Linked DNA regions of Myxosarcina sp. GI1. Each later gene encodes a partner of the first gene's protein in a complex. Links are inferred from orthologs where the notes say so. Each region holds a gene or a part of one and is shown in the gene's direction. Other genes may lie near its edges.

What was found.
Region 2: the proteins of accC (region 1) and accB are in contact, whole or in part, in a solved structure (PDB 8UXZ), measured with the Escherichia coli proteins. The link is inferred for Myxosarcina sp. GI1 from one-to-one orthologs.
Region 3: the proteins of accC (region 1) and accD are in contact, whole or in part, in a solved structure (PDB 8UXZ), measured with the Escherichia coli proteins. The link is inferred for Myxosarcina sp. GI1 from one-to-one orthologs.

Annotation. Positions count from the first base shown.
Region 1 is NZ_JRFE01000024.1:137,576-144,163, reverse strand. Bases 1-2,901 are described here. They hold accC (acetyl-CoA carboxylase biotin carboxylase subunit), read left to right. Parts: upstream 1-726; coding sequence 727-2,076; downstream 2,077-2,901. Other genes in these bases: KV40_RS18010 (PhoD-like phosphatase), read left to right, coding at 2,889-2,901; KV40_RS18015 (YggT family protein), read right to left, coding at 2,285-2,572; KV40_RS18025 (hypothetical protein), read left to right, coding at 414-653; KV40_RS32300 (DUF2207 domain-containing protein), read right to left, coding at 1-109. Outside these bases: more of KV40_RS18010, read left to right, coding at 2,902-5,174; KV40_RS18005 (molybdenum cofactor biosynthesis protein MoaE), read right to left, coding at 5,290-5,784; KV40_RS18000 (alpha/beta fold hydrolase), read right to left, coding at 5,839-6,588. UniProt on the Escherichia coli protein: This protein is a component of the acetyl coenzyme A carboxylase complex; first, biotin carboxylase catalyzes the carboxylation of the carrier protein and then the transcarboxylase transfers the carboxyl group to form malonyl-CoA.
Region 2 is NZ_JRFE01000028.1:81,190-87,840, reverse strand. What follows is about bases 325-3,288. They hold accB (acetyl-CoA carboxylase biotin carboxyl carrier protein), read left to right. Parts: upstream 325-1,548; coding sequence 1,549-2,028; downstream 2,029-3,288. Other genes in these bases: KV40_RS22410 (GerMN domain-containing protein), read left to right, coding at 2,917-3,288; KV40_RS22415 (DUF2993 domain-containing protein), read left to right, coding at 2,046-2,843; efp (elongation factor P), read left to right, coding at 879-1,439; KV40_RS22430 (peptidylprolyl isomerase), read right to left, coding at 325-665. Outside these bases: more of KV40_RS22430, read right to left, coding at 1-324; more of KV40_RS22410, read left to right, coding at 3,289-3,537; KV40_RS22405 (SDR family oxidoreductase), read right to left, coding at 3,554-4,369; KV40_RS22400 (hybrid sensor histidine kinase/response regulator), read right to left, coding at 4,472-6,651. UniProt on the Escherichia coli protein: This protein is a component of the acetyl coenzyme A carboxylase complex; first, biotin carboxylase catalyzes the carboxylation of the carrier protein and then the transcarboxylase transfers the carboxyl group to form malonyl-CoA.
Region 3 is NZ_JRFE01000016.1:48,484-54,925, forward strand. What follows is about bases 1-2,755. They hold accD (acetyl-CoA carboxylase, carboxyltransferase subunit beta), read left to right. Parts: upstream 1-795; coding sequence 796-1,716; downstream 1,717-2,755. Other genes in these bases: KV40_RS11810 (S-(hydroxymethyl)glutathione dehydrogenase/class III alcohol dehydrogenase), read right to left, coding at 1-206; KV40_RS11815 (hypothetical protein), read left to right, coding at 562-771; KV40_RS11825 (4a-hydroxytetrahydrobiopterin dehydratase), read left to right, coding at 1,811-2,143; KV40_RS11830 (metallophosphoesterase family protein), read right to left, coding at 2,259-2,755. In the rest of the region: more of KV40_RS11830, read right to left, coding at 2,756-3,008; KV40_RS11835 (tRNA-(ms[2]io[6]A)-hydroxylase), read left to right, coding at 3,241-3,849; KV40_RS11840 (GNAT family N-acetyltransferase), read left to right, coding at 3,860-4,357; KV40_RS11845 (glucokinase), read left to right, coding at 4,361-5,416; KV40_RS11850 (GNAT family N-acetyltransferase), read right to left, coding at 5,582-6,055; KV40_RS11855 (hypothetical protein), read left to right, coding at 6,122-6,442.

The DNA of each region.
Region 1 (6,588 bases):
TCCAATTATTTTCATGCGCCAAACGCCGAACAAAAGTATATTTAGTATCGGGTTTGTCAAAAGAAAATGCTTTTATCTTGGCAAAAAGTTGCTGTTGTTCACAATTCATATTAGATAGTAGCAAGTTTTATCTACTTACTGTTTCTGTATATCTTTATTTTAAAAATATTAAATACGACAATTGAATTTACAATATGCCAGTTAAGTTATTGGTTAGACAAAAATATTTCTATTGAAGCTATTAATTTTTTGAACAATTTTTGACTGGACCTTTAGAGGTTGGCTATGCCAATGGATGTAGCGCAATTACTTAGGCATTAAAGCAAGCAGTTTGAAGGTATTAATTATCAACAAGTAAATTTAAATCGAAATGGGATAAGCTATTTATTGTCCTTCGCTGTCTGTTAAATGTTATGGATGCTTTTGCACATGTTTCCCCTGAATGGACGAAAACAGCCGTTCACGCCGTTGATTTTCGCTGTCCGAGCTGCAAATCGAGTCCAGTAGAAGCTAAAAATGTGTGGTTAAATCGTCGCGCTCCCGTAACTATTGAATACAATCGACGCAAATGGCAAGAGTTTTATCAGTGCGAGTGCAATACGGTGTGGTGGGGCTGGAGCAGCGACCGCCCACCAACCAATTTCGAGCAGTAAGGCAATTTAAGACTTTGTCGCTCGCCTGAAAAGTTTTATTCTAGTACATAATTTTAATTAAGCTTGCCTTTATATGCAGTTCGACAAAATTCTAATCGCCAATCGGGGAGAAATTGCTCTACGAATCATTCATACCTGTGCCGAAATGGGTATTGCTACGGTTGCGGTACACTCTACTATCGATCGCCAGGCTCTCCACGTCCAGCTTGCAGATGAGGCAGTTTGTATCGGTCCTCCTGCTTCTAGTAAAAGCTATTTAAATATTCCTAATATTATTGCTGCTGCTTTGACTCGTAACGCGACAGCGATTCATCCTGGTTATGGTTTTTTAGCAGAAAATGCTCGATTTGTCGAAATCTGCGCCGATCATAAAATCGCCTTTATTGGTCCTTCTAAAGATGCCATGCTGGCAATGGGAGATAAATCTACAGCAAAAAAAACCATGATTGCCGCAGGAGTACCTACCGTACCTGGAAGCAATGGTTTGTTAAGAGATGAAGAAGAAGCGATCGCTACAGCAGCAGAGATTGGCTATCCCGTAATGATTAAGGCTACCGCAGGCGGTGGTGGTAGGGGAATGCGGTTGGTTAGAGATAAAAATGATTTAGTCAAGCTATTTCAAGCTGCAAAGGGAGAAGCAGAAGCTGCTTTTGGTAATAGTGGCGTTTATTTAGAAAAATTTGTCGAAAATCCCCGTCATATTGAGTTTCAAATTTTAGCCGACTCTCACGGTAACGTTATTCATCTAGGAGAAAGAGACTGTTCGATTCAACGCCGCCACCAAAAGTTATTAGAAGAAGCTCCTAGTGCGGTTCTCAGTCCCAAACTGCGTGCGGAAATGGGGGAAGCGGCAGTAAACGCAGCCAAATCGATTAACTACGTGGGTGCGGGAACGGTAGAGTTTTTACTCGACAAAACTGGCAGTTTCTACTTTATGGAAATGAACACTCGCATCCAGGTAGAACATCCCGTAACCGAAGTTATTACAGGACTCGATTTAATTGCCGAACAAATACGCGTCGCTCAGGGAGAGAAATTAAGACTTACTCAAGACCAAATTAAATTGAACGGTCATGCGATCGAGTGTCGGATAAATGCTGAAGATCCCAAACATAATTTTCGCCCCCATCCAGGACGTATCAGTGCCTACTTACCCCCTGGAGGTTTGGGTGTCAGAATGGACTCTCACGTGTACACCGACTATGAAATTCCTCCTTACTACGATTCTTTAATCGGCAAATTAATAGTCTGGGGTGAAAATCGCGAGATGGCGATCGCCAGAATGAAACGTGCCTTAAGAGAATGTGCCATTACAGGAGTTCCCACAACCATCGGCTTTCACCAACAAATTCTCAACACTCCCGCTTTTATTAACGGCGAAGTCTACACCGACTTTATTCAACGACACCTCTTGAAAGAGTAGCAAGTAAAAAAGACGAGGAGACTGGAAGATTTCACTTTGCCAGGGACTTCTCCTATTTTTCTATACTCCCTAAAGCCCAAAACCACAGCGAGTAGGCGTAAAACGTCGCTCCTGCGTACAGCGCGTATGCGGCTTTGAGGCGGTAGCCTCTGTACTTGGCTACTATCACAGCCTGTGCTAAAGCCTATCTAAACTTGCTACTTGCTACTTAATTAAGTGCCATAGTAATTACTCCTTGTTGACCGAGCAATATTTCGCGCAACAAAGTACAAATACCCACCCAGATAATTGGTGTTATATCTACGCCACCAATTGGAGAAACTATTTTTCTGAGCGGTGCGAGTAAGGGTTCGGTAGGAAAAGCAACTAAAATCCAGGGAAGGCGATTTAATTCGATTTGAGGATACCAGGTCAAAACAATTCGTAGGATGAATAAAATAGTCATCAGTCCCAGAAATAGATTTAAGACTAAAGCTCCTGCACTGTATAAGTTCATGTACCAAATTTAAAATATGACGTGCGTTCTATGGTTATTTTAGCTAATAGGACTTAACGCTCTGCACTTTTAGGCGGTCGCATCGATAGTTTCTATGCGGTCGTACGATCGGAGAGAAGAAGTAGATTGACCGAGCAACAGCAAATCCTCTTTTGTAATTTTGCTATAAAACTCTACAGAAAATTTTAAAATAGTAGAATGCGTGCCGAAGAATACAGCTATCCAAACAAACTGTTACCATTTTGGCGATCGCTATTATTTATTTAATATACTATATTACTATTAAAAATTGTTGAAATACAGCTATCACGTCCAGATGGAGGATCTTCCTTTAATTTTAGTAGGTCCTATTTTGCGTCGGACACAAGCCGATCGCGTTACAGTTTGGTTGGCATTAAAAGAGTCGAGTCAGGTAGAGCTAAAAATCTATGCTACCGAGTCGGGTAAGGGAGAAAATCTCCAACAGCTTGTAGCAGAAGGAAAAACTAATACTGTCCAAATAGGAAAATATTTACATTTAGCAACGGTAACAGCCAGATCGACTTCAGATAGTTATTTAGAACGAGGACGAGTTTATGCCTATAATTTATGGTTTGCCGACAGACAACAAGATTTAGTTGCTGCCGCCAATACCGAGAGTTTTACTAGCAATCTAAGCTATTTTACCCATCAGCTACCAACTTTTACTTTACCTGCCAAAGATCCAGGTCAGCTACAAATCGTTCACGGTTCTTGTCGCAAACCTCATGGTGGTGGCAAAGATGCTCTAGCTTTAGTAGACAATCTAATCGAGAGAGGAGCGAGTTCGGCCAACGAGCGTCCCCAACAGTTATTTCTTACAGGCGATCAGATTTACGCTGACGATGTTGCCGATCCGATTTTGTGGCTCGCTCAAGGAATTGGCAGCTTGTTGCTGGGGTGGGAAGAAAAACTGCCTTTATTAGAAGGCTCGATCGCTGCCAGTCAATTACCACCAGGAAAACGTAGCGAAATCGCTCGTATAGAAGGTGGCTTTACTGGCATGTTAGATAAACAGCCAGAAAAAGCTAAAAGTCATCTGTTTAGCTTAGGCGAATTTTTTGCCACTTATTTATTATCCTGGTCGCCAGTGCTCGCACCAGATTACTTTCCTAAAGGCAATAGCCTGTTTGATGGCGAGCGCGCCAAAACCTGGGATAGTGAAGTTACTAAAATACAAAGCTTTTTTAGCACTTTAAGTCAGGTTAGACGCGCATTAGCAAATATTGCTACTTATACCATTTGTGACGATCATGATGTTAGTGATGACTGGTATCTCAACCGCGAATGGTGCGATCGCGTTTTGAGTAAGCCTTTAGGCAGACGGGTATTGCTAAACGGATTGCTCTCTTATGCTCTCTGCCAAGCTTGGGGTAACAGTCCCGAACAGTTTGTCTCTGAATCTGCGGGAGAAAAATTATTACAGGCAGCAGTTCGTCACTCGGCAGCAGCAGGAATTGATTTAGCTACTATTACCGAATTAGACCGCTATTTGGGCATACCGCCTCAAAATGCCGACACTGGATTGCCTCAGCTAGAGCGGGATGGAAAGGTCTGGATTTTACAGCGCGATCGCGAAGCTTTGTCCTGGCATTACCGTCTGCGTCACTCCCAGCACGAAATTATTGTCTTAGATACCCGAACTTGGCGTGGCTATCCTCAAGAACCAAAAGGAATCGCGCCACCGATGTTGCTCTGTCCTACAGCTTTTAAAGAACAGCTAGAACTCCCTTTAGAATTTAGCGATAACCTCAATCAGACGGGAAAAACCGATATTAAACTGACAATTATCGTCTTACCAACCAATATGGTTACTCTCTCGATAATTGATAAAATTCAACGTCTAGACCTCAACAGAAACAAGGTTTTTGATAACGATGTCGGCGATTCCTGGAATTTCAACGAAACTGCTTTTGCCAAACTCATTGTCAGTCTATGTCAGAGACGAGATCGCGTCGTGATTCTCTCAGGAGATATCCACTATAGCTGTGCCGTTCGCCTGAGTCAGTGGTACGGTTCGGCTCGAAAAGCTTCGGTATTAGTACAGTTGACCTCCAGCGCGTTTAAAAACTCCGAGTTAAAGACTCAACTCATACACACCAAGCTTAAATATTTACTACCAGAACCACCCGAAAACTGGCTAGTTTGGCAAAAACCTTTGAATTTTGCCAGAATTCCCGCCCCTTGGTGGCGACGTTTGGGTTTTGGTCGCGTGCGATCGCTACCTTCAGCTTTTCCTGATTGGCAATATCGTGTCGAGTGGAGCAAAAGGAGAGCGTCGAAACAAGCTTGGCAACTAAAAACATCAGGCAAAAAACAATCTAATTTATGGCAGCGATTTCTAGACTTTATTGCCTATCTCTTATGGCGCAATCCTTGGTTTCAACATGGCGCAGAGGTAGTAGGACACAACAACATTAGTTTGGTGCGATTTCAAGTGTCGCCTACAAATGAACCTCTGTTGGTAATTCAAGAAACTTACTGGCATCCACCAGATAATACACCCGCTACTGTTAAATGTGAGTACGTTGTCGATCTTAATTCTGATTCGCCTCCGCCTTTAAAAGCTAGCGATCGCAATTAATACCAATTTCATAAAATAAAGCTACAGATAAATTGCAACAGAGCAGGGGAGAAAGAAGTTTATTATTGTCGTTCTATCAAACTAAAAATCGCTGAAAATAGAGCGAACGTGCCAGCTAACAAGGTGCGTTTTCTGCTTCGCAAGCACCAATGCTTACCCAAGTACTAGAGCCATTGGCGAAGTGTTCTTTTTTCCAAATTGGCGCGTTGTGTTTCAAAGTATCGATCGCATAACGGCAAGCTTCAAAAGCTTCGCTACGATGGGGACAACCCACCGCAACTAATACGCTGATTTCGCCAATCTTCAAGTGTCCGACGCGATGATGAATTACAATTCGGTTGACATCTTGCCAGGTAGCGCGAATTTGAGCGGCAATCGAATTAAATACCGCGATCGCCATTGGTTGATAAGCCTGATATTCTAAAGAGACTACTGGCTTGCCGTCGGTTTTGTTGCGTACCATACCGCTCATAACTACAATTGCTCCATTAGCGGGATCGTCTGCTAACTCGTATACTTCTGCCATTGATAGTGGCGCGAGGGTAATAGCAAAACTATCTTTAGGATTGGTAACGGTTTGGGGTGATAGAGAAAGTGAAGTTAAATTCATGAAATCGCAAATAGAGCTTTCAATCGACCTAATACCTAATGTCTCATCTGAATCCTAGCAAAACTGCAAAATTTCTGTAGCTACAGTTTGGGGTTTTTCTAAATGAGGAACGTGTCCGCAACGCTCGATCCACACTAACTTACTGTTGGGAATAGCGCGATCGAACTTGGCTGCATCTTTAGTTCCCAAAATTTTATCTTGTCTGCCCCATAAAATTAATGTGGGTTGCTGAATTTGAGCGATCGCCCTAGTAAAAGAACCATAACCACCACTTTTGGTAAAAGCAATTAAAGCCTTATTCCAATTTTGACACTGGAGATGCAACGCCGCACAAAGTTGCGCGTCGGCGTTAGCCAAACTCTTGTCGTAATAAGCCGCACGACTGATATTTTGACGTACTTTTGGCTGGCGCAGAAATTCAGTAGCCAGGTAATCTAAAGGAGGAAACATAAATTTACCGATCGCAGGCTGTTTTGCTAAACCCGCACTGTCGAGCAATACCAGCTTGGCTACCGCTTCGGGATAAGTTAGAGTAAAATCGATCGCCGCCGCACCTCCCATCGACGCACCGACTAATACTACTGGTTGCTGGATTAAAGTTTTCCAAAAATAGTAAAGATGAACCTTTATAGTTTCTGGGTTTAGAGCAATATCGGGGTTGCGATCGCTAAAGCCAAAACCCAGTAAATCTACACCCCAAGTTGCTTTACTCTCTGCCAATAATGGTATGAGACGGCGAAACTCCAATAAAGAACTGTCAAAACCATGAAGTAATAATATTGGCGGCTCGCCACTTCCTTGCTT
Region 2 (6,651 bases), on another replicon or contig:
CCGCGATCTACTAAATCGACAAAATTACCACCATTTATTGGCGCACTATAGCCGTCGATAATAATTTCTAAGGTGCCGCGACTGGTTTCCATTTCTACTGTGGCACGACCGAGAAGTTGTGGTAAATCGGCATATTTTTCTGGTACCTCAAAAGGGAAACCTACTACCATCGATCTTTCTAGTTTGCCAATAGACTTTAGCAATTCATCTTTTTTTAGATAAACAGCTTCTTTGTCCTGGTTATCTACTACTTCTTTAAGACCTTCAATCTCTGTATTTATCTGCTCTAATAAAGCTTCAGCTTGAGATTGACGTTCTTCGGGGACGGCAGCCAAAATTTTATTGCGTTTCGTTTTTAGGACAAAGCTAGCATTTTTAACATCGCGCTCGATCTTTCCCCAGCGTTTACCGCGTAGTTGATAGGCAATATCTTCTATATCTTCCTGGACTTTTCTAATCTCATCGTTATCTATAGGTAAAGAGTATCTCAAAATAGCTTGAGGGTCGGTAATCGCATCTCCTTGAGCCAAGTAAGCTAATGCTTGAGGCTGCGGCAGAGCGATCGCGCTACTACAAAACAAAATCACAGCCAATAAAATAGCTAAAATACTTTGAGGAAATTGCCGAGCGGCTCTGGAAGTAAAATTATTTTCTACAGTTTTCATAAATTAAACAACGCCATCGCGCTTTGCGAGACAAATTATATCTACAGAGTATGTTCTTAGCGATCGATCTCCCTTGTCAACATTTCTTTACTATCAGAGTAAATCTCGATCTCGACAATTTACTTATTACTTGGTTTCAATCTCTCTTTATTTATCCCTCACCCTTCATCAGGTAAAATTAATTGTCGTTCTCTCTAGAGTATTTTTGAGTTCATGATTTCTAGTAATGACTTTCGTACCGGCGTGACCATCGAACTAGATGGTTCGGTCTGGCGTGTAGTAGAGTTTCTACACGTAAAACCAGGTAAAGGCTCGGCTTTCGTACGTACCAAGCTCAAAAACGTTCAAACAGGCAACAGCGTCGAACGTACTTTCCGTGCGGGAGAAACCGTACCTCAAGCAAATCTGGAAAAACGCACGATGCAACACACTTATAAAGAGGGTGACCAATATGTCTTTATGGACATGGAAACCTATGAAGAAACCCGTATGAGCGAAGAACAAATGGGCGATCGCGTCCAGTATCTCAAAGAAGAAATGGAAGTTAACGTAATTTTTTGGGAAGACCAGGTTTTAGAGGTCGAACTGCCAACTTCAGTAATTTTAGAAATTACCGATACCGATCCAGGTGTTAAAGGAGATACCGCTACTGGAGGAACCAAACCCGCCATTGTAGAGAGTGGAGCGCAGGTAATGGTGCCTTTATTTATTTCTATTGGGGAAAAAATCAAGGTAGATACTAGAGACGGTTCTTACTTGGGACGAGAAAACTAAATTTAATTGTCTGTTAATTATTAAATAAAAATTAAACTAAAGGCAATTAAAATCTAGCATTGCGATTAAATTTACGTTAATAACCGTTTGAGAGCGGATTGTATAGTTTGTGTCTATAAATTTTCAAGAACTCCGTGAATTACTAGGGGCGATCGCCAAAACCGACATTACCGAGTTAACTCTTAAAAGTGATGAATTTGAATTGACGGTACGCCAGGAAACAAATGTAGTAACTACTAAAGTCATTCCTGAAGTTGTGGATCGCTCGATAGAGTCTGCTTCCGACATAGAACGAACGGCTGGTTCCGATACTACAGCTACTAAAGATAAAGATAAAGATAAGCAATCTTGGATTGAAATCACTTCGCCAATGGTGGGAACTTTTTATCGCGCCCCCGCTCCCGATGAAGAGCCTTATGTAGAGGTTGGAGATCGCATCAATTCAGGAGACACAGTGTGTATTATTGAAGCGATGAAGTTAATGAACGAAATTGAGGGAGAAGTTGCGGGTAAAGTTGTGGAAATTGCAGTTGAAAATGGCGAACCAGTAGAGTTCGGACAAGTTCTAATGCGTATCGATCCGAGTTAATTAAGCTAAAGTTATGTATGGAAATTTTAACTATCGCTCTATTGGGAGTGTTAGGGACTTTATCTAGTGGCGGATTAATTCTCGATTCAATTATCGAGCAAAATCTTCAGCGGCAAGCCATCGCTGTAGAAGAACGGGTGATTCGGATTGACAATGTTCCTGGCTATCAAATTGCTAGCGGCAAACTACACAAGCTGCGCCTGGCTACTAGAGGTTTAAAGCTCGAACCACTTAGAATTGAAGTATTGGAGTTAGAAACAGAGCCAATTGCCTTAAAGCGATCGCAATTGAGCTTCGATAGTGTGAGTCAATTTAGAAAGGCATTACGGCAGCCTTTGCAGGGAGCGGTTAAAATTGTTTTAACCGAACGCGATCTCAATCAGGCTTTACAACGACCGCAGTTTCAAACGCGGCTACAACAAAATTTGAATCGTTTGGTGGCTCGTAAAGCTGGCTCGGCTAATATTGCTTATGAGTTAATTGCCCCTAGTCTGGAGTTACAGCCTCAAAATCGGCTAAAAATAAATTTTATCTTACGCCGTTCGAGCGGCATTTATCGCTCCAACGAACTAGCTATGGTTTTAAAATTGAAAGTAACCTCTGATGGTCGAACAATTAAACTGAGCGAACTAGCGGGAACCGTCAATCAACGTCCGATGTCTTCTAGATTGCTTGAGGGTTTTGCTGATGGCATCAGCGATCGCCTCAGTCTAGAAGATCTTCAGGCTGACGGAATCTTAGCCAGGCTTTTACAATTAAAGATAGAAGAACATAGTCTTACAATAATAGGTTTTGCGCGGGTGGAAACAAATTAATTGCTAAAGTCTTCAGCCAAGCAAAGGTTAAGTTAATTTTTATAAAACTTCCTCTAAATCAGGAGAATTACTTATGCAGGATCGCAAACCAAATAATCGTTTTTCCCTCCCTTTATTGGCGATCGCCGCCGGGGTAATTTTGGCTGCGGGAGGAGGTGCTGCTTGGTGGGCGAAACACAGTCTAGATCGTACCAATAGAACCATCGCGCCAAAAGTTCCAGCTACAGAGCAAACTCAGCCAACCACATCAGAACCAATCGCCCAAGAAAAAGTTGAAATCTGTTGGCTCGATCCTCAAGATAATTCTATCGAATTAGTGGCTAGTACTCAGGCTTTTCAAAAATCGATTCGCCCTCAAGAAGCTTTAACTGCTGCTTTTGAGACACTGCTTGCAGGACCGCAGTCGAATTCTAGCTACACTACCAGTATTCCCGAGGGTACAAAATTGCTTGGCTTGAATGTAGACAAACAAGGAGTTCGTGTTAATCTGTCACGAGAATTTGTTTCTGGTGGCGGTAGTGCTTCGATGGAAGGTAGGTTAGCGCAAGTAATCTATACTGCTACAAGTACTAGTAGCAGCGATCGAGTTTTTATTAGTGTCGAAGGAAAACCTTTAAAAACTTTGGGAGGAGAGGGGTTGCTCGTCGCTCAGCCAATGACACGAGAGAGTTTTGAAGCGAACTTTCAGCTTTAAATATAGCTTGAAATCTTTAGTGTTTCCGATTTAAACTAGCGATTGCTCGGTCGAAGTACCAGTTTAATAAAGGCGCAACCAAGCTGTGAAATCGATACAGCATACTCATCGTCCATCCAGGAGTAGCTGCCCCGCGTCCTAGTTCGATACCGCGAACAATTTTGGTAGCAACTTCCTCTGCCGTCCAGGTTGCTGCTGTTTGAGTTATTAATTTGGTTTCAGGCGGCTTGGTTTTATTTTCGGCAGCTAGCTGGGGCGTATCGGTATCGGGGGGATAAACTACACTAACCTGGATGCCTTTAGGTTTTAATTCCGCTCTTAGAGTCTCTCCTAGCCCTCTTATGGCAAATTTAGAGGGACAGTAGGCACTATAGCCATAAATACCAATCAAACCCGCCCCAGAAGAAATTAAGATAATACTGCCTCGTCCCTGCCGTTCCATCGTTGGCAATACGGCTTTAATGCTATATAGAGAGCCAAAATAATTAACTGCCATCGAGGTTTCATGTGTTTCTAAAGGAAGTTCTTCAAAATAATTGGGAATTGCGATACCTGCCGAGGCAATTAAGATACTTGGCGTGCCTAACTGAAAAATCGCCAATTCAATAGCTTCGGTAATTTCTTGTTTTAGAGCCACATCAGCAGCTACAGTAATTATTCGTTGAGTTTTAGCAGTAACTTGCTCTATTTCTTGCTTGGCGGCTGCTAGCTTGAGGCGATCGCGAGCAATTAGGGTAATATTTGCCCCCTGCTGTGCTAGCAGTCGCGCCGTAGCTTTACCAATACCGCTAGAACCGCCAGTGACGATTGCGTGCTGCTCGTGATATTTCATAAACTATTTTAAATCGCTATTGATGTTAGAGAGAGATTGTTACTGAATCTAATGGCATTACCAAGTGATAACTGAGAAAAGTCTTAAAAAAGCGGTCGCGATTTAAAATTTAGTTTTGGTAGCAATTTGAATTACCTGCATCAAGTCTTTAATGCTGTTAATTTTGGCAGGTAAAAAACAGGGATATACATTTAAATCGGGAATTTGATTTGCTACCTCGCTGGTTTGAGAATCTAAAATTATTAAAGGTAGAGCTGCTAGTTCGGAAAATTGTTGTAAAGATTGTAAATATGCTTGAGGATTGGCAATTGCCGCACTATCGAGAACAATAGCGTCTAGCTGCCAGATACGCGCTAACGTTCTTGCCTGTTCTAAACCCTCAGCTTCAATAATTCGATAACGAACGTTCTGCCTGGAATCATCTCCCAATTGCGTTGTCCAGTCTCTTTCCGACCAGTATTTAAGGCTAAAATTTGCATTTTTCGATCTTAATGACTCGTCGATTGCTTCTGGTTCGGGATAGATACACAAAATAGTTATGTTTTTGGATACGTTAGGGGAAGTACAATGTTTGGCTGGTAGAACTCGAGCCAGAGTATCTCGATTGAATGGTTCGCAAATTAGACCCTGTACTTGACGAAAAGTCTGGCTATCGGTTGGTTTATTTAGTACTGTAGTCAGCAGAAAAATGGGAATATTTTGAGTCTGGCGATCGGATTTAAGCAAGGTCAGTAGATCTTTACTTTCGAGTAAAGAAGAATCAGGATTCATCAGGATATAGCTGGGCTGTAGCTGCCGAGCTTGCTGTAAAGCTTCAATGCCAGTACGAGCTACTACAGAATGATAGCCCAACTCCTGTATTGCCGAAGCTATTTTAGACAGGCGATGAAGCTGAGTTTCTAATATTACTACTATCTGTAAATCTTTGTAATTGGCTTGTAAACAATCATCTTCAGTATTTTGAGGCAAAAGTAAAGTAAATTCATTTCTACCGTTCGCTCTAAAAATTGCGCTGGCATCTCCACCATGAGCCTTAGCTAACTGTCGAGCAAAAAGCAGACTCAACTCACTTTGAGAGTCATCCCCAACCAATTCTCTAGAAGTTAGCGGTATTTGTGGCGATTCTCCAATACTAATTTGATTCCAAACTACAATCGAGAGCCAACCAGTCCAGGAATTAACTGTAATTCCTATACGTTCGGGCTGAGTTTTAATCGCCCATTCTAGCGAACGAGATACGATTTGAGTCAAAAACGAACGATCGACAAATACCGTTTGCGAATTAGGGGCGATCGATAACTCCAATTGAGGAGAAGACAAAAGCTCAAAGTTATCTCTAACTTCCAATTCGGTTGAAGTTTGTCGATATGTTTGTCGGCACAGAGTTTCCAGAGCAATTGGTTCGATGGTAAAGTTTTGCTTGCTGGTATTTAACTCTGTAAGCTTTAATAAATCGTTAACTATATCGAGTGACTGTTTGCCACTGCGATAGATTAGTTCGGCATAGTGGCTCTGTCGGGGATTGAGATTCCCTAATTTCTCGGCTTTGAGTAAGCTGGATAGTCCGATGATGCCCGTTAGGGGAGATTTTAACTCATGGCTGATATTAGCTAAAAATAGCTCGTGCAAACGACACCAATCAGCTTTTTGCCAAATATCTCTTAAATTTGGCTCGGTCTTTCCTTCAATAGCCAAAACCAGCCAGTATGGCTCTGCCGAATTAGTAATCTTTGCCTCAGCAAAATGTAGCGGTATTTTGACATAATACCAGTCATTTAAAAAGCTAATTTGTAGTTCAGAAGCTGCAAATATTGGAGAATTAAAAAGACAGTCTGCCCAGTCAGGCATATTTTTAGCTGTAACTTTTGTCCCTACTTTGAGGTTAGGAAAAAAGGTAGAAACTTCTCTTTGATTTTGGTTGGGCGCAAATTGCGCCTCATGCTCGATCTTTTGTTGTCCTATCCACCATCGAGCAATCTGGGAACTGCAATCTATTAACTGCTCTGAAACTACGTTAAAGTTTTGTTGCCATAAATGATTTTGGTATAAAATGTTGTCTTCACTACCCAAGAGCGTTAGAGGTAATCTTATATTATCAATGAGTTCAAATCTTGGTAGGCTTGTTTCGGTAGCAGTAGCTAGAGAATAATCGGTCTTCCAGAACAAATATTCAGAGAGTTTGCTAATATCTAGCATTCCCAAAAATTTTTTGCGATCGTCAACAATCGCATAGCCAAATTTCTGCCAGTCTAAATCTCTCTCGACAGCTGCATTATTTTCCC
Region 3 (6,442 bases), on another replicon or contig:
GCAACAACTCCCGCGCCTTCATGCCCTAAAATAGCGGGAAATAAACCTTCAGGATCGGCACCAGATAGCGTATAAGCATCCGTATGACAAACACCTGTAGCTTTGACTTCAATTAAAACTTCTCCTGCTTGAGGGGGAGCGAGATCGACCGTTTCGATACTAAGAGGTTTACCCGCCTCAAAAGCTACTGCTGCTTTTACTTTCATTTTTTACACCCAGATTTTCAATTATCGCGATCGCCTCTGCGTCGCCTTATTTTTCAGAAAAAGTCTACTCTAGAAGGAAGTTTTAATAGATTGTTTACCTTGCTGCGAGCGACCATAATCAACTTAGCTCGAAACGGCACTATATAGTAACCTAGATAGTGCCAAACTTCCCTCATTAGTCTATATAAATCCAAACAAGATTTGTACTTAATTAAGCTGCCAACCTTTATATACTTAAGATCGATTTGAGTTTGGCTTTTTCAAACCCAATAGAAATTACAATATTACAATAGTTAGATTATCGCCCAAAAAGCGATTTCCTCTGTGGTATGGCTAAATAAAACATCATAAACTCGTGTTCTGGACTACATTAAAAACTACTAAAGCCCGTTGGGAAGCAGAGTTGATGCAGCAAATATTAGCCGCCCACGATATTCCCAGCCGCGTTCTCAATATTGGCGCGGGTATTTATTGCGGACAGGGAAGCCAGGCAGCACTTCAAGTTTTAGCAAAAGATCGTTGGACGGCTTTACTGTTGCTTAGTTCTCCAGAGGAAAATGAGTAACATCGTAAATATAAATTTAAAATTATGTCTTTAATCGACTGGTTTGCCAACCTTAGAAAAACTGAAACTCCAACTCAAAAACGGCAAGAAAGAGAAATAGCTGATGGGTTATGGATGAAATGCGACGAATGTAGTGCCGTTGCCTATGCCAAAGATTTACAGGTAAATCAACTAGTTTGTTTAGAATGCGGACATCACCATCGCGTCGATGCTAACGAACGAATTAAGCAGCTAATCGATCCCGAAACCTGGGATTTTTTAGGAGAAGAAATACTTCCTAACGATCCGCTGAAGTTTCGCGATCGCAAAGAATATCAGACACGACTCCAAGACTATCAATCTAAAACAGGTCTTAATGACGCGGTTCTAACGGGGACGGGTTCGATAGATGGTTTGCCCGTAGCTCTAGGAGTTATGGATTTTCGCTTTATGGGCGGTAGCATGGGTTCGGTAGTAGGCGAGAAACTGTGCCGTCTTATCGAACACGCTACCGCAGAACGTTTGCCTGTAGTTATTGTCTGTGCCTCTGGCGGTGCGAGAATGCAGGAAGGTATGTTGAGTTTAATGCAAATGGCAAAAATTTCGGGGGCTTTACAACGCCATCGCGAAGCACATTTGCTTTATATTCCAATTTTGACTCATCCTACTACGGGAGGAGTAACTGCCAGCTTTGCCATGTTAGGAGATATTATTATCGCCGAACCCAAAGCAACTATAGGATTTGCAGGACGCAGGGTTATCGAACAAACCCTCAAAGAAAAGCTACCCGAGGGTTTTCAAACTTCTGAATATCTTCTGCAACATGGCTTTGTCGATACAATCGTACCTCGTACTCAACTTAAGAAAACTCTGGCACAGCTGGTCGGATTACATCAATCTTTTTATCCTTTAATGTCTCCAGTAAACTATCAAAATGGCGTTGCACCAACCAAGACTGAAGTTTAAAATTACCAAATTAAAGCTAAAAGCCAATCGCTTGAGTTGTTTAAATTTCATCCCGATGCAGGAGTTTCAACGCTCGTTCATCATTAGTTTGTTAATGGCAATTTTGACTCTCAATTGTCTGGGGGAAAGAGCCATTGCCAAACCTGCTACTGTGTTGAGTAAAACTGAAATCTCTCAAAAACTCCAGCAGTTTCCTGGTTGGACTCAAAAAAACAACAAAATAGTCAAAACTTTTGAATTTAAAGACTTTGTGGCGGCAGTCGATTTCGTTAACAGACTGGTAGAACCAGCAGAGTTAGCAGGTCATCACCCAGACATTGCGATTAATTACAACAAAGTTACCGTGTCGCTTACGACACATGATGCTGGTGGCATTACTAACCAGGACTTTGCTCTAGCTGAAACGATTTCTCAATTAACTAAGTAACTAGTAGACTAATGCTTAAATAAGCCTATCAGCAATAAACAAGAGAACAACGTAGAGTTAATAACTTGCTACTTGCTACTTCCGCACAGCGATATTAGTGTATCGACATTTCTGGTTAGACTCTTTTAAGTATGCGTCTAAACCTACCGCCGCTATAGTCGATATAGGCGATTGCTTTATTGAGGGGCATAATCCTAACCCTACCGTCTTGGCTATTTGCCTGATAGACTTTTTTGTGAGTCATGTCTAAAGCGGTCATCCAACCACTATGATGATGATAAGCTCCAGTTTCAATATCCAACCAGCCAGGACCTGCTGCTATTTGACCTGGTTCGACTCCTGGAAGTGTGAAAGTGATAGTGTGACCCGTAATAATTTGTTTGTCTTCAAAAAACGGCTGTTTGTTACCGTGAAATTCATTTCTAATCCAGCAAAACTGTGCGGAAGACTGTTCTCCTAAAGGTATCTGAGGATGCACGCCCGCATGAACTAACCAATACTCTCCTAAATCCAGGTAAAGCGGCAAATTTTTCATCCAGTCAATGTGTTCCTGGGGAATTTTGCTGTTGTAACTGCTAACCGTAGCATGACCGCCGCTATAAAGCCAACTTTGATAGAGATCCATCGAAACTTCTCCACTACCGACGACATTAAGCAACATTTCTTCGTGATTACCTCGCAGACATTTATAATTATTAGCAATTGCTAATTCTACTACCTGTGCGCTTTTAGGTCCTCGATCGATTAAATCGCCCAGAAAGTAAATTTCATCGTCGCTGTTGGGAGAAATTAAGTCTAACAAAGTAATCAAGGTGTCGTAGTGTCCGTGTACGTCACCAATTACGATTTGGCGGTGATTGGTCATATTAAACTGTGTGTGTACGACTTCAGAGGGGTTATTGCTATTAACTAAAGAAGTTTCTCAGCCAGTTATAGCAAATTGTTAATTTATCTATCTAAAGTGTTCCCATTTAACGGAAAAAGTTTTACGTCGGCTCTGAATTGTTTTTATCTTGACATTGTAACTATAAAAAAACAAATACATAGAGATAGAGATATTAATGAGCTTTACAGAAATTGTTGTTTAAAATTCATTTATGATAGATACAACATTGGCATCAAATACCAAATTTAAAATTCTCAAACAACCTAGTAGTGAGGCTTGGCTCCAACAAACTCTCGCCAATCTAGATGTTGTTTTACTCGATCATTCCCACTGCGAACGCAAAGCGGCAGGAGCGGCAATTAATTTGATGTTTCGCTATCCCGCCCATCATCACTTAGTCAGACAGTTAACAGCGATCGCCAAAGAAGAATTAGAGCATTTTGAGTTAGTCAATCAATGGCTGGAAACCAGAAAAATTTCCCTGGCTCCTTTAAACTCTCCTCCCTACGGAGCAAAATTAAAATCTCAAATTCGCCATGCCGAACCAGAACGGTTGCTAGATTCTCTAATGGTTTCGGCTCTAATTGAAGCGCGATCGCATGAAAGATTGAATTTAATAGCCGAACACTGTCCAGAGCGCGATTTAGCTAAATTTTATCGCAGTTTAGTAGCATCAGAAGCCCGTCACTACGGTATTTATTGGTTATTAGCCGACCGCTACAGCGAACGAGAGATATTGAATCAACGTTTAGAAGAATTGGCAACTTTTGAAAGCGAAATATTAGCTACTTTACATCCAGAACCGAGAATACATAGTTAAAGCTAAGTAGATGGATAAAATTTATGGCGAGTTTCGAGTTAGAGATTGGCAACAGCGCGATCGCGACTCAGCAGCGCGAGTAATTCGACAAGTATTGAGTGAATATGGTTTACCCTGGCAACCAGAAGATGCCGATCGCGATGCAGTAGAAGTAGAAGCGTCATATCTGGCGACTGGAGGAGAATTTTGGGTTGTCGAACGGGCAAACAAAATTGTTGGAACGGCAGGATATTATCCCACTACTAGAGGCGAAAAAGCGGTAGAAATTCGTAAAATGTATTTATTGCCCGAAGTAAGAGGCAGAGGATTGGGTAAATATTTATTGCGAGAATTGGAAACAGCCATAATGCGGCGCAATTACGCACAAATTTGGCTCGAAACGGCTACGGTATTAGTTGAAGCCGTAAAACTCTATCAAAGCTTTGGTTATCAACCCGCTACGGGAATAGAAACCGAACGGTGCGATTTGGTGTATGTTAAGAAATTGAGTATAAACAACAAACCATAACAAATTATGCTCTTAATAGCTGGCGATATTGGCGGAACCAAAACAATTTTACGTCTGGTAGAAGTTACCGAAGTTACTCAGACAGAAAAGTCATTTAAAACTGTTAAAGAAGCACAGTATGTCAGTGCTAGTTTTGTCGATTTAGTGCCGATGGTAAAACAGTTTTTAGCTACGGGCAATTATTCAACGCCGCAAGCTGCCTGTTTTGCGATCGCAGGTCCCGTAATTAATAATACTTCTAATCTAACTAACATTAGTTGGGTTTTAGATTCACAGCGTTTATCAACTGAATTAGGCATTAAAGAAGTTAGTTTAATTAACGATTTTGCAGCTAATAGCTTTGGTATTTTGGGTTTAAAAGATGCCGATCTGCACACACTTCAAACTGGAGTCAAGCAAGGTAACTCTCCTATAGGCGTAATTGGTGCGGGAACTGGTTTGGGAGAAGCATTTTTAGTGCCTCAAGGACAGAGATATTTAGTTTTTCCTACCGAAGGTGGTCATACAGACTTTGCACCTAACAACAAGCTAGAAATTCAGCTTTTAGAATATTTACAAGATAAACTGGCAACGAATCACGTTTCTGTAGAAAGAGTAGTTTCTGGTCAGGGAATTGTCGCTATCTATCAATTTTTGCGTGACTCTAATTTTGTTCAAGAATCAGCAACAGTTGGCGATAAAGTTAGAACTTGGGAAAAAGAAACCGAAAAAACTATCGATCCTGCTGCCATTATTTCTCAGGCAGCTTTCAAACAGAGCGATCGCCTGTGCGTCAAAACTATGGAGATGTTTGTTGAAGCTTATGGTGCTGAAACTGGCAATTTAGCTCTTAAATTGTTGCCCTATGGTGGCATTTACATTACTGGTGGAATTGCCGCTAAAAACTTACTGTTAATGCAAGATGGACGGTTTATCAATGCCTATAAGCAAAAAGGCAGAGTTAGTAATCTTCTAGATAATATTCCCGTACATATTGTTCTTAATCCTCAAGTAGGATTAGTAGGTTCGGTGCTTTACGCCTTACAGTCTGGTAAACGAGAATCGAATTTGAATAGTTAAAATTAAATGGTTTGTTTCAATTGCATTTGCTATCTTTGTTTCTGGTTAAACTTGGGTATCTGTATATGCTATTAGACAAGCTTATAAGCCAGATAATTCTGAAAAGAGCGAGGTCGATCGCGTCAGTAATTAAAGCAAAAAGTTATGTTTAAAGCGATCGAACTTTTAAAGATCGAAGTGCATTTGATTGCCGATCGCAAAACCAAGGCTTTCGTATAATGATTTACCTTGAGGGGAAGCATGTAAAACTGCTCTAGTGCAACCAATAGATTTAAGATACTCTATTGTCTTGCTAGTCAATTCTTTGCCAATGCCTTGATGTCGATAAGATTTTTCCACATAAACACCCCATATATAACCATAGTTTCGAAATTCTGCCTTAAAAATTCCAGGATATAGACCATCAAATAACTGACAGCTAACAGAACCAACTATATTTCCTTCTACTTCGGCAACAAAAGCTTGATATTGTAAATTTTGGCGAGCATTGTCAATATAGTTAAGCGTCGTTTCTTTCCAGTTAGCAGCGATCGCATCTTCCTGAAAACCGAGATCGAGCCACATTTGATAAAAGTGTTCGGCAATAATTAAATCGTTTTGTGAAGTGGCAGTTTTAATATCAAAATAGCTTTGATTCACGGTTGTTAATTAAACAATTGAATTGGGAACAGTAAAAGCGATCTTATTTTACTGAAACTTTCGGCAATGAAAATTGTACTAGATATTGACAAGCTTCTTTTAGAAGGAAGAATCACTAGAGAAGAGTACGAGCGGCTTAAAAAATTTGCTTCTGAAGAAACAGGTTCGCTGGCACTAAATATTTTAATTGGATTTGGAGTTATTGCAGTTGTTTTAGGTGCCTTAGCATTACTACCATCGTCTGTTACTGCAATTGCCATAGGTATTGCTTTATTGTTAGCTGGAATATTTTTGCGAATTAATCGTTTTCGCGATTGGAAAGTGCTTAGAGCAATCCTGTTACTAGTTGGAGCGATTTTGGCAAGCGGAGGAATTCTAGCTTTAACA